2 regions of the Halomonas sp. LS-001 genome follow, and region 1 is predicted to be linked to the other one. Evidence: predicted binding sites of a transcription regulator. Region 1 holds the regulator's gene; the other holds the start of a gene.
The links. Region 1 encodes LexA, which represses DNA repair genes until DNA is damaged. Its sites were predicted from a motif close to TACTGTNTANNTANACAGTA; they were not measured.
Positions count from the first base shown of each region.

Region 2: a site for LexA is predicted at 1,488-1,507, ahead of ACU6TU_RS10075 (LexA family protein). Genes of this name have one in related genera too.

Region 1 covers NZ_CM129816.1:1,588,153-1,592,104, reverse strand. Annotated here, with positions in the region: gene ACU6TU_RS07145 (L,D-transpeptidase family protein) at 1-493, opposite strand, end outside; gene ACU6TU_RS07140 (TetR/AcrR family transcriptional regulator) at 471-1,190, opposite strand; gene lexA (transcriptional repressor LexA) at 1,536-2,207, shown strand; gene ACU6TU_RS07130 (energy-coupling factor ABC transporter permease) at 2,242-2,913, opposite strand; gene purU (formyltetrahydrofolate deformylase) at 3,003-3,857, opposite strand.
Region 2 covers NZ_CM129816.1:2,224,831-2,228,782, forward strand. Annotated here, with positions in the region: gene ACU6TU_RS10070 (Y-family DNA polymerase) at 1-994, opposite strand, end outside; gene ACU6TU_RS10075 (LexA family protein) at 991-1,440, opposite strand; gene ACU6TU_RS10080 (integration host factor subunit alpha) at 1,646-1,942, opposite strand; gene pheT (phenylalanine--tRNA ligase subunit beta) at 2,011-3,952, opposite strand, start outside.

The DNA.
Region 1 (3,952 bases):
CCGGCACGGCAGACGCAAATACATGCAGCAGGTCATCACGCTTGAGCCGAATACAGCCATGAGACATTGGCTGTCCCATCGGTTCCGACGGCGGCGTTCCATGCAGGTAGATAAACCGCCGCTGGGCATCGACATCCCCTCCCCGGTTAAAGCCACGCTCAAGACCACAGAGCCACAAGATACGTGTCAGGATCCAGTCTCTGTCTGGGTTCTGTTCGCCCAGTGCCGGCGTATAAACTTCACCGGTCCAGCGGCGGCCACGAAATACGCCATCCATGGGTGCCTCGGCGCCAATGGCCGCACGAACGTAATGCCAGCCTAATGGCGTTTTGCCACTTCCCTCCTGCTGACCTGCCCCGGCTTTACCGGTTGACACCAGACAAGAAAAGCCCGCTTCGCGCCCCTGCCACAACGTCAACGTTTGCTGTTGAATATCAATTTCAACCCAGTGCCCCGTGTCAGGCGGAAGATCAGCTAACGACGGCGTGTACATGAGACCCCTTGCTCTGTCCATCCTTACCCTGTTCATCCTTCTGGTCATTCTTTTCGAGCCTTTCAGGCAAGGGTGCATTCATGCCAGCCACCACGACCGGGCGCAAACGACGCACCAGGTCGCGCACGGAAATATGCTCCTGATAATCTTTCTGAGCGATATCTTTCAGTGCATCCAGACCCGAAAAAGTAAACGTCACCGTGCCCAGCATAAAGTGCAATCGCCAGAAGCGCTCCGCATCAGGCAGATCGGGAGTTGCTTGACGAATCAGCTCCGTAAAGCGCGTAAAGACATCGCCATATTGCGCCTGGATAAAATGACGCAGATGCCCTTGGGCCTGACTGTAAGCCAGGCCCAGAAGGCGCATGAACACCTTGAGACTGTTGCGTTCAGCAGGAACCGACAATACCGTTTCAGCCATGGTTTCCAATAACACTTCAAGAGGAATCACCTGGCCTTTGTATTGCACTTCAAGTTCATCCAGAGCGCTATGAAAACGTTCGCTGAAAGGATCGAGATAACGGGAAAACACTGACTGAATCAGCGCTTTCTTAGAGCCAAAATGGTAATTGACCGCTGCCAGATTAACTTTGGCTTTACTGGTGATATTGCGCAGCGACGTTTCCGCAAAGCCCCGCTCTGCAAATAGTACTTCAGCGGTGTCGAGAATGCGTGTCACTGTGTCAGGCTGAGCCATGGACGCTCCAGAGAACAGATGTTTAAAACAACGCCTGATATTACGTCATGGGTCAAAGGTGCTCAACGTTTGTTACACAAATACTTACAAACATTTTATGCCACCGCATGGCTTATTGACTTGCCAACACGCAAATGCTTGGTATCACTACACAAAATTTAACGTTCAGCCTGTACTGGATAGAGACACATACTGTATACTTAAACACATGCTTTATTAAATTTTTTTATTCATAAATGCTGGTTAACGCATGACACATCCGTCTCAGACACCTGTCGTAATCACGCTGCCAGCATTTGTCTGTTTTTTATTTCATTAACCAACAAGATCAGGTGGGAGCGTATTATGTCTCGGCCTTTAACAGCACGTCAGCAAAATGTTTACGACTTTATCGTTAAGACCATGGGTGAATACGGCTATCCGCCGACTCGCGCTGAGATTGCCAAAGCGCTGGGATTTCGCTCGCCGAATGCAGCGGAAGAGCATCTTCGGGCACTTGAGCGTAAGAAAGTCATTCGCATTATCCGTAATACTTCCCGGGGCATCCGCCTGCCCGCTCAGGAAGGTGTCGATATAACAACAGCGACACCGGAAACCTCACCGGTAGAAAACATGTCATCCGGCTTACCCATCATTGGGGAAGTTGCCGCTGGCAGCCCGATTCTGGCCGCTGAGCACATTGATCGTTACTGCCCTCTGCCCGCCGAATACTTTACGCCAAAAGCTGACTACCTCCTGCGAGTACGCGGCCTATCCATGAAAGATGCTGGCATTCTGGAAGGTGACCTGCTGGCGGTTCACCGCACAGAGCATGTACGCGATGGGCAGATTGTCGTGGCCCGGCTGGAGGATGAAGTCACCGTGAAACGTTTTAAACGTGACGGGCACCTGGTACAGCTTCTGGCAGAAAATGAAGATTTCTCTCCCATCAGCGTTGACTTACGTTCACAGCCTCTCGAAATCGAAGGCGTGGGAGTGGGCGTTATTCGTGGCGGTAACGGTCAGGCACTTGGTTAAACATCACCTGACCTGCTCTCATCATCCATTCTGCTTACTGCATGTCGATGTATCGGTGGTCATTAAAGGTGGCCACCCAATCAGGGTGATAGACCAACAGAACACTCAGTAGCATACCGGTAATAAATGCTTCTGACGGCATCAGCAACGGCAGAAAACGCGCATACTCCTGAGCCAGATAAACCGCTTCTGGTTCAGTTCCCGCCACAACGATCATCCCAACGGCTACCAGCCCTCCTGCCAGCGTTGCCAACGCAGAGCCGAAAAATCCGCAAGCAAACAGAAAAACCATCAGGTTATCAGGAAGTCTGCGGTCTACAAAACGCCATATCAACACCGTCGTCAGTGCAGGCACAATACCTGTGACAAGCACATTTGCGCCTAGTAATGGCCACTCATTGCGTCCAATCACGACCATTGCCACATTGATCATGAGATTGCTTAAAAGCGCCAGTGGTGCTTTGAACACAATTGTCATCAGTACGGTAAACACCAGATGCAGTGTTAACCAATCCACGGCTTGTGCACGCAGCTGCCACATCAGCACAACGGCCAGTGTCGCCGCCAGCCAGCGGTGCTGCAGTGCTGTGTCATTCATCAAAGGCTTCCAGGGCTTTAACATGACAACCCATATCAGCATCGCCGAGGACATCACTGCAGAAAGCACTAGCGCCCAGGGTGCCAGGACGCTTTCAGCAAAGGACATAAAGCCACCTCAATGGTATCGATAAAATCACGCACTATGATATGAAACCACGCACTATGATATTAAACCACGCTCTGTGATCCTCAACGTTAGCTGAACACCACCGTCTTGTTACCATGAATAATCACACGGTCTTCAAGGTGCCAGCGAACCCCGCGAGCAAGTACCGACTTTTCAACATCACGCCCGAAGCGGACCAGATCTGTCGGCGTATGACAATGCGTTACACGATGAATATCCTGCTCAATAATAGGGCCAGCATCGAGTTCTTCGGTCACATAATGACAGGTCGCCCCGGTCAGCTTGACGCCTCTTTCATAGGCCTGATGGTAAGGCTTTGCCCCGGCAAAGGAAGGCAGAAAGCTATGATGAATATTAATCACCCGGCCACGGTAACGCTGGCATAAGGCAGGCGGCAGAATCTGCATGTAACGGGCCAGTACCACACAGTCTGCCTGCAAGGCTTCTATATGTGACTCAACAGCAGCGAATGCGGGCTGTTTGTCGTCAGGATCAACGGGAATGTGATGATAGGGAATGCCGTACCACTCTGTGAGTGAGCGTAAATCATCATGATTGGATAGCACCCCAACGATTTCACACGCAAGCTCCCCTGCCTGCCAACGATAAAGCAGGTCTACCAGGCAATGTGACTCCTTGGAGACCATGAGTACGACTTTAGGGCGTTGCGCGGTATCGGTCAGCGCCCACTGCATTTTGAAATCATCCGCAACGGGGCGAAACGCTTCACGAAACGCCTCCAGCCCAATCGCCAGCGAATCAGCGAGAATTTCATAACGCATGAAAAATCGACCCGTCTCAAGGTCCGAGTGCTGACTCGCTTCCGTAATTGAGCCCCCCTGCTGAGCGATAAAATTGGCCACACGCGCCACAATGCCCACCTGGTCGGGGCAGGAAACCACTAAACGATAGTATCGGGACATAAAAAGGACTCTTGAAGTAATTCTAGCCTGACAACAGCAGCGTAACGATAGCAACACATCAAAATATCGGGAATCGCGTTTCCGCTGAATATGCC
Region 2 (3,952 bases), 640 kb from region 1:
GCCTGAGACCCTGGATGGCTGCGCCAATCAGCTCACGACTGTCATCGGTTGGTCGATGTAACGGCACTACGACCTGGCAGCGCAGCTGGGGCAACTCCACGCGAAATGGGTTAGTACGTATAAACACCAGCACCGCACTGGTGACACTTTGTTGCAGGCGCAGTTTTTCTCCGGCTCGCGCGGTGTGATGCCGCAACGCCTCATGCAAATCACGAAAGTCGTTGGTCAGCCGCCCAAAACTGCGCGATACCATGATCTGTTGCTTGGGCATCTGCATATCATCCAATGGGATCGCTGGCTGGCCGCGTAACTCCCAAACAATGCGCTCCTGAATAACGGAAAAATGCTGGCGTATTTGCCGGGGGTCAGCTTCGCGTAACTGCCAGGCGGTTTTGATCCCTAAACGTTTCAAACGCTCACCTGTTCGCCAGGCAACGCCCCATAGTTCTGTTACCGGCAATTGCTGCAGCTGCAGGCGGGTAATGTCGCTATCCGCTGTCAGCAAGCAAACGCCACTGGCCTGGTAAGTGGCATGCTTTTTGGCCATATGATTTGCCACTTTCGCCAATACCCGAGTCGGTGCAAGCCCTACCGACACAGGCACACCTGTCCATTGGCGCACCGTCTTACGTAACTGCTGGCCTTGGGTCTCTAATGTGCCTGACGCCTCGCCCTGAAAGCCCACAAAACTTTCATCAATCGAGTACACCTCAACATTGGGCGAGAATTCGCCGAGCACATCGGTGACACGTCGTGACATATCACCATACAGCGCGTAATTACTGGAAAGCAGTATCGTTTGGCGGCGAATGGGTGGAGGCAAGGCGTGCATGGGCGTACCCATTGCCACCCCCAACGCCTTCAGCTCATTGGAGCGCGCCACAATGCAGCCGTCGTTATTGGAAAGCACACCAACAGGACGCCCTTCCAGCGACGGATTGAATACCCGTTCACAGGAGACGTAGAAGTTGTTGCAGTCCACCAACGCCATCATGGCGATGATGCACCAGGCAGACTGTGCAATACGTGCGTGACCACGCCCCAGACATGAGACTCACGGCCTTCAAGGGGTATCGGCTGGTAAGCGGGGTTGCTGGCATGCAAGTAGGCACGCTGCCCCATATATTCGAGACGCTTGACGGTCAACTCGCCATCAACGGCGATAACGATAATGCGGCCTGACATCGCTGCCAGGCTGCGATCAACGACGAGCAGGTCACCGTGATGGATACCATCACCGACCATGGAGTCGCCTTCAGCACGTACAAAATAGGTGGCAGCAGGACGCTTGACCACATAACGATGCAGGTCCAGATCGGTATCGAGATGATCATCCGCCGGGCTTGGGAAGCCGGCGCGTACCGCACTGGAAAAGAGTGGCAAGGCTAACGGCAAGGCAGACGGATCCGCTCGCCCCAGAACAGAAATGGTTAACGACATCACGCGTGACCTGTGTAATGAGCTGTATAACAAAAATTGCATACATACACTGTATATAAAAACAGCATCAGTGCATAGTACCATCACACAACAACAGCGCAACCATCGCCAGCCTATAAAAAAAGGGCGCCGTCAATGGCACCCTTTTCAATGATAAATAGTGGGATTACCTAACCAGGCTCCCAGCACTCATATGCCTGAGCGCCTATTCACCACGGTAGGTTTCAACCTGCTGCTTGAGCTTCTGTCCGGGGCGAAACGTCACGACTCGACGAGCAGAAATAGGTATTTCTTCGCCGGTTTTAGGGTTTCTACCAGGGCGCTCACGCTTGTCACGCAAATCAAAATTTCCAAAACCGGAGAGTTTTACTTGCTCATTTTCACGCAAGCAGGCTCGAATTTCTTCGAAAAAAGCCTCTACCATTGCTTTCGCCTCGCGCTTGGAAAGTGAAAGCTCGGTATGCAAATGCTCTGCGAGTTCTGCTTTTGTCAACGCACCCATGGATATCTCCTTGTCACCAGCGCTTAGCCCAGTGTCTGGTCTCAGCACAGCAGGATGACGCGTCATGATTAACTGCGCAATGCCGCGCTGTATTGCTCACGCGCCTGCAAAACGATGACGTCAACCAACTGATTGATTTCATCATCATTTAGAGTGCGCGAAGGATGCTGCCAGGTCAAGCCTAACGCAATACTCTTGTGGCCTTCTTCTACCCCTTTACCCGCATAAACATCAAACAAACGTAGCTGCTTGAGGTGCTCACCGGCATGCGTTTTTGCCATATCCAGCAGAGTCTGGACCGGCACGTCTTCATTCACAATAAAGGCAAGATCTCGGCGCACTTCCGGCTGACGTGACAGAGGCTCAAAAGCAGGTATCGACCCCTGGCTTAATGCATCAAGGCGCACTTCAAATAATAAGGCATCGACCTTCAAGCCAAGCTTGGCGCGCACTTCCGGGTGTAGTGTCCCTATCCAGCCAGCGGGCTGGTCATTATGCAGAATGCGCGCGCATTGACCAGGATGCAGCGACGGATGATCGGCTGCCTCAAAGCGCCATGACTCAGGCTGTCCGCCCAGGTCAATAAGACTTTCCAGGTCACCTTTCAGGTCATAAAAATCCGTGCTTTCCTTCCCTCCCGTCCAGCCTTCCGGGTACCGCGACCCACACACTACCGCCCCCAGCATCGGCGTCTGGTGAAGTTCGTCAAGCGGGCCGTTAAACACCAGCCCCGTTTCAAACAGACGCACACGGGTTTGCTGACGGTTAAGGTTATGCATCAATGCACGCACCAGACCAGGAAACAGGCTCGCGCGCATGACGGACAAATCTGCGGAAATGGGATTTGCCAACTCTGGAGACACCGCTTGCGGCAAAAGCGCAGCCTGTAAGTCAGGTGCCACAAAGCTGTAGGTCACCGCTTCCTGATAGCCACGCGCTACCATTTGGTGACGTAAACTGGCCTGGGAAACACGCGATTCCTGCGCTGGCTTGAGCGCCAGGCGTGCCGCTGGGCGCCGCACAGGCAAATTGTTATAGCCATGGATACGCGCCACTTCTTCGATCAGATCTTCTTCGATAGCGATATCAAACCGCCAGCTAGGTACGCAGACATGCCAGCCCTGGTCAGTGTCACTGATTTGCATGCCAAGCCGTGTGAGGATATCACTCACCTCTTCACGCGGTAGCTGCTTGCTCAACGCGTCCTGCAGACGTTTTTCGCGGAAAACGATTTCGCGTGGCTGCGGCAACGCAGATTCATCGCTGACGTCGTTGATCGGGCCAGCCTCACCACCGCAGATGTCTAACAGCAACTGCGTTGCACGCTCAACAGCCGTACGCGTCAGTGCAGGATCAACGCCTCGCTCAAAGCGATGAGAAGCATCAGTGTGCAGCCCATAAGAGCGCGCCTGCCCGGCAATGGCCAATGGCGTAAAGAATGCCGACTCCAGGAAAATAGTGTGCGTCGCCGAATTAATCCCGGATTTTTCGCCTCCCATCACACCCGCCAGTGCCAACGGGCCGTCATGATCAGTAATCAGCAGGGTTTCCGGCCGTAGTTCCACGTCCTGGCCATCCAGCAACACGAGCCGCTCGCCTTCGCGTGCCTGACGAACAACAATCTCACCATTGAGGTTATCGCGATCAAAGGCATGCATGGGCTGGCCGAGTTCCAGCATCACGTAATTGGTGACATCCACCACAGGGTCAATCGAACGGATGCCCCCACGACGCAACCGTTCAACCATCCACAAAGGCGTCTGCGCATTAACATCGACACCACGAATCAGACGCCCCAGATAACGCGGGCACAAAGACGGTGCTTCAATACTGACCGGGAAGGTTTCTTCGAAGCTTGGCTCAACAGGCGTTGTATCAGGCGTCACAACGTCCAGTTGATTCAGCACGCCCACTTCACGGGCGAGCCCTTTGAGACTCAGGCAGTCACCACGGTTCGGTGTCAGGTCCACTTCGATCGTGTGGTCATCAAGCGCCATATACGTGCGCAAT